One region of the Metabacillus sp. Hm71 genome, then DNA from elsewhere that is predicted to be linked to it. Evidence: a T-box and tRNA genes for the amino acid it is inferred to sense, from the RefSeq annotation. Region 1 holds a T-box; the other regions hold tRNA genes.
What was found. A T-box is a leader RNA that pairs with one kind of tRNA and senses whether it is charged. The one in region 1 lies ahead of ACSVDH_RS20675 (valine--tRNA ligase), so its partner is inferred to be a tRNA-Val.
Positions count from the first base shown of each region.

Region 2: it encodes a tRNA-Val, which carries the amino acid that the T-box ahead of ACSVDH_RS20675 (valine--tRNA ligase) is inferred to sense. The anticodon was not compared.
Region 3: it encodes a tRNA-Val, which carries the amino acid that the T-box ahead of ACSVDH_RS20675 (valine--tRNA ligase) is inferred to sense. The anticodon was not compared.

Region 1 is NZ_CM200278.1:4,161,586-4,167,112, reverse strand. It holds gene spoVID (stage VI sporulation protein D) at 1-471, shown strand, start outside; gene ysxE (spore coat protein YsxE) at 635-1,663, shown strand; gene ACSVDH_RS20680 (YszA family small membrane protein) at 1,748-1,939, opposite strand; T-box leader at 2,174-2,401, shown strand; gene ACSVDH_RS20675 (valine--tRNA ligase) at 2,488-5,139, shown strand; gene ACSVDH_RS20670 (bifunctional folylpolyglutamate synthase/dihydrofolate synthase) at 5,215-5,527, shown strand, end outside.
Region 2 is NZ_CM200278.1:4,425,311-4,430,837, reverse strand. It holds rRNA gene ACSVDH_RS21995 (16S ribosomal RNA) at 1-1, shown strand, start outside; rRNA gene ACSVDH_RS21990 (23S ribosomal RNA) at 369-3,300, shown strand; rRNA gene rrf (5S ribosomal RNA) at 3,552-3,667, shown strand; tRNA gene ACSVDH_RS21980 (tRNA-Val) at 3,712-3,787, shown strand; tRNA gene ACSVDH_RS21975 (tRNA-Thr) at 3,939-4,014, shown strand; tRNA gene ACSVDH_RS21970 (tRNA-Lys) at 4,167-4,242, shown strand; tRNA gene ACSVDH_RS21965 (tRNA-Leu) at 4,256-4,341, shown strand; tRNA gene ACSVDH_RS21960 (tRNA-Gly) at 4,352-4,423, shown strand; tRNA gene ACSVDH_RS21955 (tRNA-Leu) at 4,434-4,522, shown strand; tRNA gene ACSVDH_RS21950 (tRNA-Arg) at 4,532-4,608, shown strand; tRNA gene ACSVDH_RS21945 (tRNA-Pro) at 4,715-4,791, shown strand; tRNA gene ACSVDH_RS21940 (tRNA-Ala) at 4,810-4,885, shown strand; tRNA gene ACSVDH_RS21935 (tRNA-Met) at 4,911-4,987, shown strand; tRNA gene ACSVDH_RS21930 (tRNA-Ile) at 4,992-5,068, shown strand; tRNA gene ACSVDH_RS21925 (tRNA-Ser) at 5,087-5,179, shown strand; tRNA gene ACSVDH_RS21920 (tRNA-Met) at 5,348-5,424, shown strand; tRNA gene ACSVDH_RS21915 (tRNA-Asp) at 5,429-5,505, shown strand.
Region 3 is NZ_CM200278.1:180,507-186,033, reverse strand. It holds gene ACSVDH_RS01050 (zf-HC2 domain-containing protein) at 1-586, opposite strand, end outside; gene sigW (RNA polymerase sigma factor SigW) at 600-1,163, opposite strand; tRNA gene ACSVDH_RS01040 (tRNA-Ala) at 1,449-1,524, opposite strand; tRNA gene ACSVDH_RS01035 (tRNA-Gly) at 1,540-1,614, opposite strand; tRNA gene ACSVDH_RS01030 (tRNA-Lys) at 1,621-1,693, opposite strand; tRNA gene ACSVDH_RS01025 (tRNA-Gln) at 1,697-1,771, opposite strand; tRNA gene ACSVDH_RS01020 (tRNA-Tyr) at 1,923-2,006, opposite strand; tRNA gene ACSVDH_RS01015 (tRNA-Thr) at 2,022-2,094, opposite strand; tRNA gene ACSVDH_RS01010 (tRNA-Val) at 2,099-2,174, opposite strand; tRNA gene ACSVDH_RS01005 (tRNA-Glu) at 2,196-2,270, opposite strand; tRNA gene ACSVDH_RS01000 (tRNA-Thr) at 2,300-2,372, opposite strand; tRNA gene ACSVDH_RS00995 (tRNA-Asn) at 2,375-2,449, opposite strand; rRNA gene rrf (5S ribosomal RNA) at 2,460-2,575, opposite strand; rRNA gene ACSVDH_RS00985 (23S ribosomal RNA) at 2,795-5,527, opposite strand, start outside.

The sequences.
Region 1 (5,527 bases):
GAAAGTATTGCCGCTTCCATTCCGAGACAAGAAGAGAGCGAAGAATTGTATAGCAGCCAGGCAGAAGATATTCAGGAAGAAGACATTTATAACCCATTCATTGTAGAGGTAAGGAAACAAGAAGAGATAGAAGAGGTAACAGAGGGACCGCCTGAGATTCAATATTCCTTGTTCTCTAAAACAGAAAATGTTGAAAACGAAGAAATTCAAGAGGAAGCTGAAGAAAAAAGAGAAGAAGAAAGCAATCCAAAGGATGCACATTATTTAACAAGTCTTTTTGCCCGCGAAGATGATGAGGATTTCTCACGAGTGAAAATGTGTATTGTTCAGCAGGGAGATACAATAGATCTGATCTGTGAACGATATGATATTACTGTTCAACAGCTTATGAGAGTTAATGATTTTCATGCGGATCAAGATGTTTATGAAGGACAAATTCTTTACATCCCTGCCTATTCAACAAGTAAATAATCGTAAGTGATTTAGATCTATTCCTTGTATTGATCCCTAATTGAATTGCAACTAAAGTTAGGAATTAAGGGATCCTGTAAAATACTTGAAGAAACAGCATGGGGCTACATTTACCTCAGCTGTTTTTTTCAATTTCTCATTAGAGGATTTGAGGTGTCAATCATTGGCTATACAAGTTCAAGAACTAAGGCCGCTTTTAATGAATTATGATATTCGTGCTGAATATATAGAAGATATAAGCCGTAAAACAATAAAGGTATATACAGATACAGGGACATATGTTTTGAAAAAGCTTCCAAAACAATTCAATCCTGCTTTTGTTGATTCTTTTAAAATCTTAAGCCAACAAGGTTATAAAAGTTATGTTCCAATTGTAAAGAATAGACAACAGCAGTTCATTACTCAAAATAACAAGGAATATTATTATATGATGCCTTGGTTGGCTAATGAACCAGAGGATGAGCTGGATGCACGACATCAATACTTATTTAAAGAAATCGCTAAAATGCATAGCCATACTGAAAGGGAAGTGCAACTAAATGGTCAAGAAGCAGCTAAACATTATGATGCATTATCGCAGCGCTGGGAAAGGATGAAACTTCTGTACGAAAAATATGTTGACCAATGTGAGCGAAGATTATATCTATCACCTTTTGAACTACAAGCTGTCACCTATTTTATTGAGGTAAGCCGTGCGATCGATTTCTCTAAAAAGAAGCTGCAAGAATGGTCGGAAGCGATGGAGGGAAAGGAAAAAGGAAGAATTGTATTAGTTCATGGGAAAATATCCTCTCACCATTTTTTATATGATGATCAAGGAACCGGCTATCTAACAAACTTTGAAAAGGCTAAATATGCTGCACCAATTGATGACTTCCTCTTATTCATGAATCGAACAGCCTCATCATATCCGACCCAATGTAATGATTGTGTAAACTGGTTTTATACGTATCAAAAAATTTACCCGTATAAAGAAGAGGAAATGCTATTATTTTTAAGTTATCTTGCCTTTCCCGATCGGATATGCCGTATCATTGAAAGCTTTGTCAATAGAGACAAAACCGAATCTGAGCTGGAAAAGAACAGACAATTAGTTAAAGCATATTGGCATTTTAAAAATATAGAATACATCGTCATGAACATATCAGAAGTAGAAGAGAAGAAGAAAATGCAAGCAGAGGCATCTGAGTAAAAAACGAATGAGGCGACAAAGTGTCAGCCTCATTTTTATTGTGGAAAAGTAGGAGCGTTTAGCATATTGTGTTATTCAAGGATATCATATCCAATCATAACGAAAAGCAATAGCTAAAAAGATTAAAAGAGCTAGTAATAATACATCAAAGGATGTTGGAAAGAATACAGTACGAATACCTTGGAAAATTGTTAATGGAATAATAATTTGGATGCCGACATCTCGTATTTGTCTTACCCATGGCGGAAGGGTGTAAGGGTTATACCTCCGCTTCATATCACAACTCCTCCTCCATTATCTGCCATAAAATAAACTATTCTTAAGCTGTGATCCTTCTCAACACATAAACAATGAGAAAGTATTTAGCTTCTGCTTGCAGGAATATTGACGTATTAACATCTTATGCAAAACACTAGTGATAGGTGCCCGTATATAAATACGGAAAATTGGCGAAGATATTGACGGAAAAAAGAATTTTTTAGTAATATAGAATAGATCAATTTCATAACAGGTGAAACGTTGATTGGGAAGAGTACAATTGCGATCTCTTTACAGAGAGAGAAATCATTTGCTGAAAGATTTCTTATGTAGATGCATTGGAAGGTCGCCCAGGAGTTGCTTCTTTGAATGGAGTAGGAGAAGCCGGTGCAGACCGTTATCATTTTTAAGTGCATAGACTAATGCTTTAGTTTGTGAAAAAAGGTGGTACCGCGAAATTATTCTCCTTTCGTCCTTTTAGTGGATGGAAGGAGTTTTTATTTTGTACATAAGTTTTTATATTGCTTATGAAATTTAGCAGGTAGATAAAGGAGGAAACTATTAAGATGGGAAAGATTGAACAACAGCGTGAATTACCAACAAAGTATGATCCAAATACAATTGAAAAAAACCGTTATTCCTTTTGGGTAGAAGGAAAATATTTCGAAGCAACAGGTGATGAATCAAAACAGCCTTATACGATTGTTATTCCGCCGCCAAACGTTACAGGTAAACTTCATTTAGGTCATGCGTGGGATACGACGCTGCAAGATATTCTTACGCGGATGAAAAGAATGCAGGGTTATGACGTACTATGGTTGCCTGGAATGGACCATGCCGGAATTGCAACCCAAGCGAAGGTTGAAGCAAAGCTTCGAGAAGAAGGCAAATCCCGTTATGATTTAGGTCGTGAAAAATTTGTTGAAGAAACATGGAAATGGAAAGAAGAGTATGCAGGTCATATTCGTGAGCAATGGGCTAAGATAGGCCTGGGATTAGATTATACACGCGAACGCTTTACACTTGATGAAGGTTTATCAAAAGCGGTAAGAGAGGTATTTGTTTCTCTTTATAATAAAGGCCTAATATACCGCGGTGAATATATTATTAACTGGGACCCGCAAACAAAAACAGCTTTATCTGATATAGAGGTTATTTATAAGGATGTTCAAGGTGCTTTCTACCATATGCGTTATCCATTAGCAGATGGCAGCGGATCAATTGAGGTGGCTACAACACGTCCTGAAACCATGCTGGGAGATACTGCTGTAGCTGTGCATCCTGAAGATGAGCGCTATAAGCATTTAATTGGGAAAAAAGTTGTCTTGCCAATTGTTGGCCGAGAAATTCCAATTGTCGGTGATGATTATGTGGATATGGAATTTGGTTCTGGAGCAGTGAAGATTACACCGGCACATGATCCTAATGACTTTGAACTTGGTAATCGTCATAACCTGGAACGTATTCTTGTTATGAATGAAGACGGTACAATGAATAAAAATGCTGGGAGCTACAATGGGCTAGATCGTTTTGAATGCAGAAAGCAAATCGTAAAAGATCTACAAGAACAAGGTGTGCTGTTTAAAATTGAAGAGCATTTGCATTCTGTTGGACATAGTGAAAGAAGCGGTGCAGTTGTAGAACCTTATTTATCCACACAATGGTTTGTTAAAATGCAGCCTTTAGCAGATGAAGCCGTTAAGCTTCAGGATAAGGCTGAAGAAAAAGTGAATTTTGTTCCTGATCGTTTTGAAAAAACTTACTTACGCTGGATGGAAAATATCCGTGATTGGTGCATTTCACGTCAGCTATGGTGGGGACATCGGATTCCAGCTTGGTACCATAAAGAAACCGGAGAAGTATATGTAAATCATGAACCGCCGGCCGATAGTGAAAATTGGGAGCAGGATAAGGATGTTCTAGATACATGGTTCAGTTCAGCGCTTTGGCCGTTTTCAACAATGGGATGGCCTGATACGGATTCAGCTGATTTTAAGCGCTACTATCCTACAGGTGCTCTTGTTACAGGTTATGATATTATTTTCTTCTGGGTTTCAAGAATGATTTTCCAAGGCCTGGAATTCACTGGTAAGCGTCCATTTAAAGATGTATTAATCCATGGACTTGTACGTGATGAGCAAGGACGTAAAATGAGTAAATCACTTGGCAATGGCGTTGATCCGATGGAAGTCATTGATCAATATGGTGCTGATTCACTGCGTTTCTTCTTATCAACAGGAAGCTCACCAGGACAGGATTTACGTTTCAGCTATGAAAAAGTTGAATCCACATGGAATTTTGCAAATAAAATCTGGAACGCTTCTCGTTTTGCTTTAATGAATATGGATGGTTTAACATATGAGGAAATTGATATAACTGGTGAAAAATCTGTAGCGGATAAATGGATTTTAACAAGATTAAATGAAACCATCGAAAATGTTACAAAGCTTGCTGATAAGTATGAGTTCGGAGAGGTTGGACGATTGCTTTACAATTTCATTTGGGATGATTTCTGTGATTGGTATATAGAAATGGCTAAGCTCCCATTATATGGAGAAGATGAAGCAGCGAAAAAGACTACACGTTCTATTCTTGGTTATGTCCTTGATAACACAATGAGATTATTACATCCGTTTATGCCATTTATTACAGAGGAAATTTGGCAATCACTTCCGCATGAAGGAGAGTCCATTACTGTAGCGGCTTGGCCAACTGTAAACAGCGAGCTGACCGATACAGCTGCATCAAATGAAATGAAGCTTTTAGTCGAAGTGATTCGAGCTGTCCGAAATATTCGCTCTGAAGTAAATACGCCAATGAGCAAGCAAATTCAGATGCAAATTAAAGCGAAAGATGAAGAGGTAATGACTCAGCTCGAAAACAATCGGGCATACATTGAACGCTTCTGCAACACAAGCTCATTAACAATCGCGACAGATTTTACCTCTTCTGAAAAATCAATGACAGCTGTAGTCACTGGTGCAGAAATAATTTTACCTCTTGAAGGATTAATTAATATTGAAGAGGAAATTAAACGGTTAGAAAAAGAGCGTGAAAAGCTTGATAAAGAAGTAGAACGCGTTCAGAAAAAATTAGGAAATGAAGGATTTTTAAAGAAAGCTCCAGAAAAAGTCATTGAGGAAGAGAAAGCGAAGGAAAAAGATTATCTTGAAAAACGTGAGATTGTAATAGCAAGAATTAATGAATTAAAAGGATAAGAAAAGGGGGAACTCGGGTGGCGCGGTTAGCTCACCCGAGTTTTTCAGATCATTTTCTAAAAGGAGGTTTGTTTTATGTTTACGCAATATTCCGATGTCCTTAACTGGATTCATGGACGCTTAAAATTTGGCATAAAGCCGGGTTTAAAAAGAATGGAATGGCTTTTAGCGGAACTAGGTCATCCAGAAAAGAATATTCCGACTATACATGTTGCAGGTACAAATGGCAAGGGATCGACTATTTCATATATGCTGCACATGCTTGTAGAAGGTAAATATAAGGTTGGGAGCTTTACATCGCCATACATCGAAACGTTTAATGAACGGATTAGTGTAAATGGCCAGCCGATATCTGATCAAGAAATGATTGAGCTTGCCAATGAAGTAA
Region 2 (5,527 bases), 260 kb from region 1:
TCTAAGGAAAATGAGGCTCGCTTGGTTTTTGTTTAGTTTTGAGAGATCATCAAGATCTTTCATTATATGTAAAAAAGACATAGGAGTTTAAATGCTTATAGCATTTGTGCATCCTGTGCTTTATGTTCCTTGAAAACTAGATAACGATAATAACAATTCAAGTAATTCACTGAGTTTAAACGCTTAGTTTAGTGATTCTCTTAATTATGTTTAATCAGGACATTAAGTAAGCACTTATGTCTTGAGACAAAGGAGAAGCGAGAAGTTCGAGGCGACGAGTGGTCGAGGAGCGGAGTGTACGGTTTTGGTACATGAGCACCGCAGAACTCGAAGTCAACGAAGAAATTCGACGCTTATCGTTTGTCGAAGGTTAAGTTGTTAAGGGCGCACGGTGGATGCCTTGGCACTAGGAGCCGATGAAGGACGGTACTAACACCGATATGCTTCGGGGAGCTGTAAGTAAGCTTTGATCCGGAGATTTCCGAATGGGGAAACCCACTGTTCGTAATGGAACAGTATCTTTACCTGAATCCATAGGGTAATGAAGGCAGACCCGGGGAACTGAAACATCTAAGTACCCGGAGGAAGAGAAAGCAAACGCGATTTCCTGAGTAGCGGCGAGCGAAACGGAAGAAGCCCAAACCAAGAGGCTTGCCTCTTGGGGTTGTAGGACACTCTATTAGGAGTTACAAAGGAACGGGGTAAATGAAGCGGTCTGGAAAGGCCCGTCATAGAAGGTAACAACCCTGTAGTTGAAACTTCGTTCCCTCCAGAGTGGATCCTGAGTACGGCGGGACACGTGAAATCCCGTCGGAAGCAGGGAGGACCATCTCCCAAGGCTAAATACTCCCTAGTGACCGATAGTGAACCAGTACCGTGAGGGAAAGGTGAAAAGCACCCCGGAAGGGGAGTGAAAGAGATCCTGAAACCGTGTGCCTACAAGTAGTCAAAGCCCGTTAATGGGTAATGGCGTGCCTTTTGTAGAATGAACCGGCGAGTTACGATCCCGTGCAAGGTTAAGTTGAAGAGACGGAGCCGCAGCGAAAGCGAGTCTTAAATAGGGCGAATGAGTACGTGGTCGTAGACCCGAAACCAGGTGATCTACCCATGTCCAGGGTGAAGTTCAGGTAACACTGAATGGAGGCCCGAACCCACGCACGTTGAAAAGTGCGGGGATGAGGTGTGGGTAGCGGAGAAATTCCAATCGAACTTGGAGATAGCTGGTTCTCTCCGAAATAGCTTTAGGGCTAGCCTTGAATTAAGAGTCTTGGAGGTAGAGCACTGATTGGACTAGGGGCCCCCATCGGGTTACCGAATTCAGTCAAACTCCGAATGCCAAAGACTTATGTTCAGGAGTCAGACTGCGAGTGATAAGATCCGTAGTCAAGAGGGAAACAGCCCAGACCACCAGCTAAGGTCCCAAAGTATACGTTAAGTGGAAAAGGATGTGGAGTTGCTTAGACAACCAGGATGTTGGCTTAGAAGCAGCCACCATTTAAAGAGTGCGTAATAGCTCACTGGTCGAGTGACTCTGCGCCGAAAATGTACCGGGGCTAAACGTATCACCGAAGCTGTGGACTGTTCTTTTAGAACAGTGGTAGGAGAGCGTTCTAAGGGCTGTGAAGCTAGACCGTAAGGACTAGTGGAGCGCTTAGAAGTGAGAATGCCGGTATGAGTAGCGAAAGAGGGGTGAGAATCCCCTCCACCGAATGCCTAAGGTTTCCTGAGGAAGGCTCGTCCGCTCAGGGTTAGTCGGGACCTAAGCCGAGGCCGAAAGGCGTAGGCGATGGCCAACAGGTTGAAATTCCTGTACCACCTCCTCACCGTTTGAGCAATGGGGGGACGCAGAAGGATAGGGTAAGCGCGCTGTTGGATTAGCGCGTCCAAGCAGTTAGGCTGACAACGAGGCAAATCCCGTTGTCACATAAGCTGAGCTGTGATGGCGAGGGAACTATAGTACCGAAGTTCCTGATTCCACACTGCCAAGAAAAGCCTCTAGCGAGGTGTGAGGTGCCCGTACCGCAAACCGACACAGGTAGGCGAGGAGAGAATCCTAAGGTGAGCGAGAGAACTCTCGTTAAGGAACTCGGCAAAATGACCCCGTAACTTCGGGAGAAGGGGTGCTTTTTAGGGTGAATAGCCCGGAAAAGCCGCAGTGAATAGGCCCAGGCGACTGTTTAGCAAAAACACAGGTCTCTGCGAAGCCGCAAGGCGAAGTATAGGGGCTGACGCCTGCCCGGTGCTGGAAGGTTAAGGGGAGAGGTTAGCGCAAGCGAAGCTTTGAACTGAAGCCCCAGTAAACGGCGGCCGTAACTATAACGGTCCTAAGGTAGCGAAATTCCTTGTCGGGTAAGTTCCGACCCGCACGAAAGGCGTAACGATCTGGGCACTGTCTCAACGAGAGACTCGGTGAAATTATAGTACCTGTGAAGATGCAGGTTACCCGCGACAGGACGGAAAGACCCCGTGGAGCTTTACTGTAGCCTGATATTGAATTTTGGTACAGCTTGTACAGGATAGGTAGGAGCCTGAGAAGCCGGAGCGCCAGCTTCGGTGGAGGCGTCGGTGGGATACTACCCTGGCTGTATTGAAATTCTAACCCGCGGCCCTTATCGGGCCGGGAGACAGTGTCAGGTGGGCAGTTTGACTGGGGCGGTCGCCTCCTAAAATGTAACGGAGGCGCCCAAAGGTTCCCTCAGAATGGTTGGAAATCATTCGCAGAGTGTAAAGGCACAAGGGAGCTTGACTGCGAGACCTACAAGTCGAGCAGGGACGAAAGTCGGGCTTAGTGATCCGGTGGTTCCGCATGGAAGGGCCATCGCTCAACGGATAAAAGCTACCCCGGGGATAACAGGCTTATCTCCCCCAAGAGTCCACATCGACGGGGAGGTTTGGCACCTCGATGTCGGCTCATCGCATCCTGGGGCTGTAGTCGGTCCCAAGGGTTGGGCTGTTCGCCCATTAAAGCGGTACGCGAGCTGGGTTCAGAACGTCGTGAGACAGTTCGGTCCCTATCCGTCGTGGGCGCAGGAAATTTGAGAGGAGCTGTCCTTAGTACGAGAGGACCGGGATGGACGCACCGCTGGTGTACCAGTTGTCTTGCCAAAGGCATAGCTGGGTAGCTATGTGCGGAAGGGATAAGTGCTGAAAGCATCTAAGCATGAAGCCCCCCTCAAGATGAGATTTCCCTGTTACTTTGTAACGTAAGATCCCTGAAAGATGATCAGGTTGATAGGTCAGAGGTGGAAGCGCGGTGACGTGTGGAGCTGACTGATACTAATCGATCGAGGACTTAACCTATTAGAAAAGCTGAAGAAGTCCGCTAAAATCCATTGGGAACCCGCGCGACCCTCGCAGAAGTCGTACTTTGACTTCGCCCGAGAGAGTAAAATTACCGTAGGATTTGGCTTCTGTAGCTGGACAACGTAGAAAAGCGTAAGCTCAGTAATTGAATTGTAAAATCGTTATCTAGTTTTGAAGGAATATAAAGTTTTTATAAAAAACACTTGAAATATTCTTCTGAAATAGTATAATAATTCTTGTCGCTAATGTCTGGTGATGATGGCGAAGAGGTCACACCCGTTCCCATGCCGAACACGGAAGTTAAGCTCTTCAGCGCCGATGGTAGTTGGGGGTTTCCCCCTGTGAGAGTAGGACATTGCCAGGCAGTAACAAGATATTAAAACGCATACACTTTTGTATGTTTGATTTGGAGGATTAGCTCAGCTGGGAGAGCACCTGCCTTACAAGCAGGGGGTCGGCGGTTCGATCCCGTCATCCTCCACCATTTTGCCGGTGTAGCTCAATTGGTAGAGCACGATCGAACAAGCTTCGAAGCTGTGCTTCAGCACACAAATCGAGCTGCTTCTTGATTAATCTTCCTGAGATTTGGGTGACTGTTAGGTAAGAATGACTATATATTACACAATACTAAATACGCCGGTGTAGCTCAATTGGTAGAGCAACTGACTTGTAATCAGTAGGTTGGGGGTTCAAGTCCTCTCGCCGGCACCACTTATTGTTTCAAAAAAATAAGAGCCATTAGCTCAGTTGGTAGAGCACGAATGAATAAGCTGCGAAGCATTAACTTCAGCGCACAAATTGAGCCGCTTCTTGAATAAGCTTTCTGAAATTTGGGCGTCAAACCTATGAGTGTTTTGAAACAAGAGCCATTAGCTCAGTTGGTAGAGCATCTGACTTTTAATCAGAGGGTCGAAGGTTCGAGTCCTTCATGGCTCACCATTTTACACACCGTGCGGGTGTGGCGGAATTGGCAGACGCGCTAGACTTAGGATCTAGTGTCCTTGTGACGTGGGGGTTCAAGTCCCTTCACCCGCACCATCTAAATCATGCGGAAGTAGTTCAGTGGTAGAACACCACCTTGCCAAGGTGGGGGTCGCGGGTTCGAATCCCGTCTTCCGCTCTTTATAAGTGCCGGGGTGGCGGAACTGGCAGACGCACAGGACTTAAAATCCTGCGGTAGGTGACTACCGTACCGGTTCGATTCCGGTCCTCGGCACCAGTTAGACTTGCGCCCGTAGCTCAATTGGATAGAGCGTTTGACTACGGATCAAAAGGTTAGGGGTTCGACTCCTCTCGGGCGCGCCATTTCTAGAAGTGAGAAATCGGAAGTCAGAAGTTAGATTAAAGGCTTTGCTTCGAAGCAGTACTTAAAGATCTCTGACCTCTCACATCATACCTCTGATATCTAGTACGGGAAGTAGCTCAGCTTGGTAGAGCACTTGGTTTGGGACCAAGGGGTCGCAGGTTCGAATCCTGTCTTCCCGACCATCTCTTATAATTGTTTTTGGGGCCTTAGCTCAGCTGGGAGAGCGCCTGCTTTGCACGCAGGAGGTCAGCGGTTCGATCCCGCTAGGCTCCACCATAAATTCAACTTAAACTTCTATTTTGGCGGTGTAGCTCAGCTGGCTAGAGCGTACGGTTCATACCCGTGAGGTCGTGGGTTCGATTCCCTCCGCCGCTACCATTTTGGACCTTTAGCTCAGTTGGTTAGAGCAGACGGCTCATAACCGTCCGGTCGTAGGTTCGAGTCCTACAAGGTCCACCATTTTAAAAAAAGTATTACGGAGGAATACCCAAGTCCGGCTGAAGGGATCGGTCTTGAAAACCGACAGGGGTGTCAAAGCCCGCGGGGGTTCGAATCCCCCTTCCTCCTCCATATTATATTTAATATTATCGTCGCGGGGTGGAGCACGAACGAATATGCTTCACTGAATAATCATCAGCGTACCGATTGAGCTGCTTCTTGAATCAGCATCCTGAAATCGGGACGGTCTCTATTAGGCAATATCTAAGAGCATAGATAAACTTTAATTTATATTATCGTCGCGGGGTGGAGCAGTCTGGTAGCTCGTCGGGCTCATAACCCGAAGGTCGCAGGTTCAAATCCTGCCTCCGCAACCAAAATGGTCCGGTAGTTCAGTTGGTTAGAATGCCTGCCTGTCACGCAGGAGGTCGCGGGTTCGAGTCCCGTCCGGACCGCCATTTTAAAATTCCTAATCTAGAG
Region 3 (5,527 bases), 2.2 Mb from region 1:
GAGAGAGGTTTTTTATATGGTACCATAACCACTCAAACATCTGATCCACTTCCTCTATCTCGCCGGTCACTTGGCCTGCAGATGCGAGGTATTTCTCTCCATTAATGACAGTGACATTTCCTTCAATTGTACCCTCAATCACTAATGTTCCGTTTTTAACAGTGACATCTCCTTTTATAACTTCTCCCTTCGGTACAGTGACCTTACTGTTCTCTACAACTAAGTCTGAGTGCTTTGAGACACTAAATTGCTGATCTTCATTCCATGCAGAAAATAAACTTCCTGCCATAAGAAGAACAAATAAAGATGCCGCTGCTAATAGTGGGTGACCCTTCATCCAACGATTCCAAGAAACAGTTCGCTTTTCTTTTGGAAGTCTATTCATAACGGCTTGTGTGAAATCTTTAGGAGCTTCAATATGGGATGTACTTTGGACTAGTGCGATAGCTTTTTCTAGTTCATGAAAATGTTGAAAGCACTCCTTGCATGTATGAAGATGGTCTTTCACCTGTTTTTCTTCATCACTTGTTAGTTCATGATCCAAATATTTATGCAAAAGCTGCACAATTTCAGAAGAACAGCTCATATTTCTCACCTCATTATAAATGCCTTAATTGCTTTCGGAGGGCTTCTCTCCCCCTGTGAATCCTGGTTTTAACAGTACCTATCGGAATATCAAGGATTTCACTTATTTCTATTAATGATAGCTCATCTATATACTTTAAGACAATAACCGTTCGATATTTATCGGGCAGCTTTAAAATTTCAGCTTGAATTGTCTGCTGAAGCTCCATGGTTTCCAGCTCTTCCTCAGGCAAAGCTGCCTCTGCAGCAATTTGAGAATACATGGTTAATCCATCTGTTCCCGAAACCTCTGCATCAAGGTAATAATCCGGCTTCTTTTTCCGTATACGGTCAATCGAAAGATTCGTTGCGATTCGATATAACCATGTTGAAAACTTTTTATTCATATCATACGTATGGATATTAACATACGCCCGTATGAAGGCTTCCTGTGCGATATCTTCTGCTTCATGTGCGTTTCCCAGCATACGATAACATAATTGATAGATCTTATCCTTATACAAATCCACGATTTCAGCAAATGCATTTTGATCGCCCTTTTTAACCTGTTTTATCCGCTTCTTTACTATTGTTTCCATTTTCACATACCTCCGCACTCTGCGGGTCTCTTTATATACGTATTAGCATTTCATAAGGTTTCATTTATTGCACATAAAAATATTTTAACAAATTTTGGAGATGAGTAGGGAATTTTTATTAATTTGTTTTTAAATAGAAAATGAAAAGAAAGATTTATCTTCATATTAGTCAAAAAGTAACAAACGAAAGGGCTAATTTTAAGTGAATTGTACTAAAAATAAAGAAAATAAAAAAAAACCATAAACAATCGTCCATGGTTGTGTCATTTTATTGATATATTGTATTGGTGGAGCCTAGCGGGATCGAACCGCTGACCTCCTGCGTGCAAAGCAGGCGCTCTCCCAGCTGAGCTAAGGCCCCAATTATAAAAATCTATGGAGCGGAAGACGGGATTCGAACCCGCGACCCCCACCTTGGCAAGGTGGTGTTCTACCACTGAACTACTTCCGCAAATGATGAGCCATGAAGGACTCGAACCTTCGACCCTCTGATTAAAAGTCAGATGCTCTACCAACTGAGCTAATGGCTCTAATGGCTGGGCTAGCTGGATTCGAACCAACGCATGACGGAGTCAAAGTCCGTTGCCTTACCGCTTGGCTATAGCCCAATAGAAATTTACTTGTTAGTTCATTAGATACTTTATTATTAACATTATTTAGTGAAATATTCACACTAAACTCTCTAAACAAAATCAAAGATAAACAAATGATGAAATGGAGTTCCATTTTCCCTTCGTTTATCTGCATTTTATATGTAAATGGTGGAGGGGGGCAGATTCGAACTGCCGAACCCTAAGGAGCGGATTTACAGTCCGCCGCGTTTAGCCACTTCGCTACCCCTCCATATTTATAAAACAGTGCCGGCGAGAGGACTTGAACCCCCAACCTACTGATTACAAGTCAGTTGCTCTACCAATTGAGCTACACCGGCGTAATGGTGGAGGATGACGGGATCGAACCGCCGACCCCCTGCTTGTAAGGCAGGTGCTCTCCCAGCTGAGCTAATCCTCCAAGATTATGTATAAAAATAAATGGTGACCCGTACGGGATTCGAACCCGTGTTACCGCCGTGAAAGGGCGGTGTCTTAACCGCTTGACCAACGGGCCATTAAGGCATTTTTCTTTTTTGAATATTAAGCTTCCAACCGGGCTCGAACCGGTGACCTCTTCCTTACCATGGAAGTGCTCTACCAACTGAGCTATGGAAGCATTGGCTCCGCAGGCAGGATTCGAACCTGCGACCGATCGGTTAACAGCCGATAGCTCTACCACTGAGCTACTGCGGATTAACAACAAGCCTGGCAACGTCCTACTCTCACAGGGGGAGTCCCCCAACTACCATCGGCGCTGAAGAGCTTAACTTCCGTGTTCGGCATGGGAACGGGTGTGACCTCTTCGCTATCGCCACCAGACAAATGGTTTACGGCTTCCGATGAACTTCACATTTCTGCGTCATCTCAATCGTCAACATCCTCACGTACGGCTGTACGCTCCGGTGTCTCCTCAATCGATTCCTTGAACTGTTTGTTCCTCGAAACCCTCTAACTTTGTATAAAGTTATTAGGAATACTATATTCCTTCAAAACTAGATAACGATGTATAATTCAATTCACTTTGTTTAACGCATTAAATAGGTTAAGTCCTCGATCGATTAGTATCAGTCAGCTCCACACGTCACCGCGCTTCCACCTCTGACCTATCAACCTGATCATCTTTCAGGGATCTTACGTTACAAAGTAACAGGGAAATCTCATCTTGAGGGGGGCTTCATGCTTAGATGCTTTCAGCACTTATCCCTTCCGCACATAGCTACCCAGCTATGCCTTTGGCAAGACAACTGGTACACCAGCGGTGCGTCCATCCCGGTCCTCTCGTACTAAGGACAGCTCCTCTCAAATTTCCTGCGCCCACGACGGATAGGGACCGAACTGTCTCACGACGTTCTGAACCCAGCTCGCGTACCGCTTTAATGGGCGAACAGCCCAACCCTTGGGACCGACTACAGCCCCAGGATGCGATGAGCCGACATCGAGGTGCCAAACCTCCCCGTCGATGTGGACTCTTGGGGGAGATAAGCCTGTTATCCCCGGGGTAGCTTTTATCCGTTGAGCGATGGCCCTTCCATGCGGAACCACCGGATCACTAAGCCCGACTTTCGTCCCTGCTCGACTTGTAGGTCTCGCAGTCAAGCTCCCTTGTGCCTTTACACTCTGCGAATGATTTCCAACCATTCTGAGGGAACCTTTGGGCGCCTCCGTTACATTTTAGGAGGCGACCGCCCCAGTCAAACTGCCCACCTGACACTGTCTCCCGGCCCGATAAGGGCCGCGGGTTAGAATTTCAATACAGCCAGGGTAGTATCCCACCGACGCCTCCACCGAAGCTGGCGCTCCGGCTTCTCAGGCTCCTACCTATCCTGTACAAGCTGTACCAAAATTCAATATCAGGCTACAGTAAAGCTCCACGGGGTCTTTCCGTCCTGTCGCGGGTAACCTGCATCTTCACAGGTACTATAATTTCACCGAGTCTCTCGTTGAGACAGTGCCCAGATCGTTACGCCTTTCGTGCGGGTCGGAACTTACCCGACAAGGAATTTCGCTACCTTAGGACCGTTATAGTTACGGCCGCCGTTTACTGGGGCTTCAGTTCAAAGCTTCGCTTGCGCTAACCTCTCCCCTTAACCTTCCAGCACCGGGCAGGCGTCAGCCCCTATACTTCGCCTTGCGGCTTCGCAGAGACCTGTGTTTTTGCTAAACAGTCGCCTGGGCCTATTCACTGCGGCTTTTCCGGGCTATTCACCCTAAAAAGCACCCCTTCTCCCGAAGTTACGGGGTCATTTTGCCGAGTTCCTTAACGAGAGTTCTCTCGCTCACCTTAGGATTCTCTCCTCGCCTACCTGTGTCGGTTTGCGGTACGGGCACCTCACACCTCGCTAGAGGCTTTTCTTGGCAGTGTGGAATCAGGAACTTCGGTACTATAGTTCCCTCGCCATCACAGCTCAGCTTATGTGACAACGGGATTTGCCTCGTTGTCAGCCTAACTGCTTGGACGCGCTAATCCAACAGCGCGCTTACCCTATCCTTCTGCGTCCCCCCATTGCTCAAACGGTGAGGAGGTGGTACAGGAATTTCAACCTGTTGGCCATCGCCTACGCCTTTCGGCCTCGGCTTAGGTCCCGACTAACCCTGAGCGGACGAGCCTTCCTCAGGAAACCTTAGGCATTCGGTGGAGGGGATTCTCACCCCTCTTTCGCTACTCATACCGGCATTCTCACTTCTAAGCGCTCCACTAGTCCTTACGGTCTAGCTTCACAGCCCTTAGAACGCTCTCCTACCACTGTTCTAAAAGAACAGTCCACAGCTTCGGTGATACGTTTAGCCCCGGTACATTTTCGGCGCAGAGTCACTCGACCAGTGAGCTATTACGCACTCTTTAAATGGTGGCTGCTTCTAAGCCAACATCCTGGTTGTCTAAGCAACTCCACATCCTTTTCCACTTAACGTATACTTTGGGACCTTAGCTGGTGGTCTGGGCTGTTTCCCTCTTGACTACGGATCTTATCACTCGCAGTCTGACTCCTGAACATAAGTCTTTGGCATTCGGAGTTTGACTGAATTCGGTAACCCGATGGGGGCCCCTAGTCCAATCAGTGCTCTACCTCCAAGACTCTTAATTCAAGGCTAGCCCTAAAGCTATTTCGGAGAGAACCAGCTATCTCCAAGTTCGATTGGAATTTCTCCGCTACCCACACCTCATCCCCGCACTTTTCAACGTGCGTGGGTTCGGGCCTCCATTCAGTGTTACCTGAACTTCACCCTGGACATGGGTAGATCACCTGGTTTCGGGTCTACGACCACGTACTCATTCGCCCTATTTAAGACTCGCTTTCGCTGCGGCTCCGTCTCTTCAACTTAACCTTGCACGGGATCGTAACTCGCCGGTTCATTCTACAAAAGGCACGCCATTACCCATTAACGGGCTTTGACTACTTGTAGGCACACGGTTTCAGGATCTCTTTCACTCCCCTTCCGGGGTGCTTTTCACCTTTCCCTCACGGTACTGGTTCACTATCGGTCACTAGGGAGTATTTAGCCTTGGGAGATGGTCCTCCCTGCTTCCGACGGGATTTCACGTGTCCCGCCGTACTCAGGATCCACTCTGGAGGGAACGAAGTTTCAACTACAGGGTTGTTACCTTCTATGACGGGCCTTTCCAGACCGCTTCATTTACCCCGTTCCTTTGTAACTCCTAATAGAGTGTCCTACAACCCCAAGAGGCAAGCCTCTTGGTTTGGGCTTCTTCCGTTTCGCTCGCCGCTACTCAGGAAATCGCGTTTGCTTTCTCTTCCTCCGGGTACTTAGATG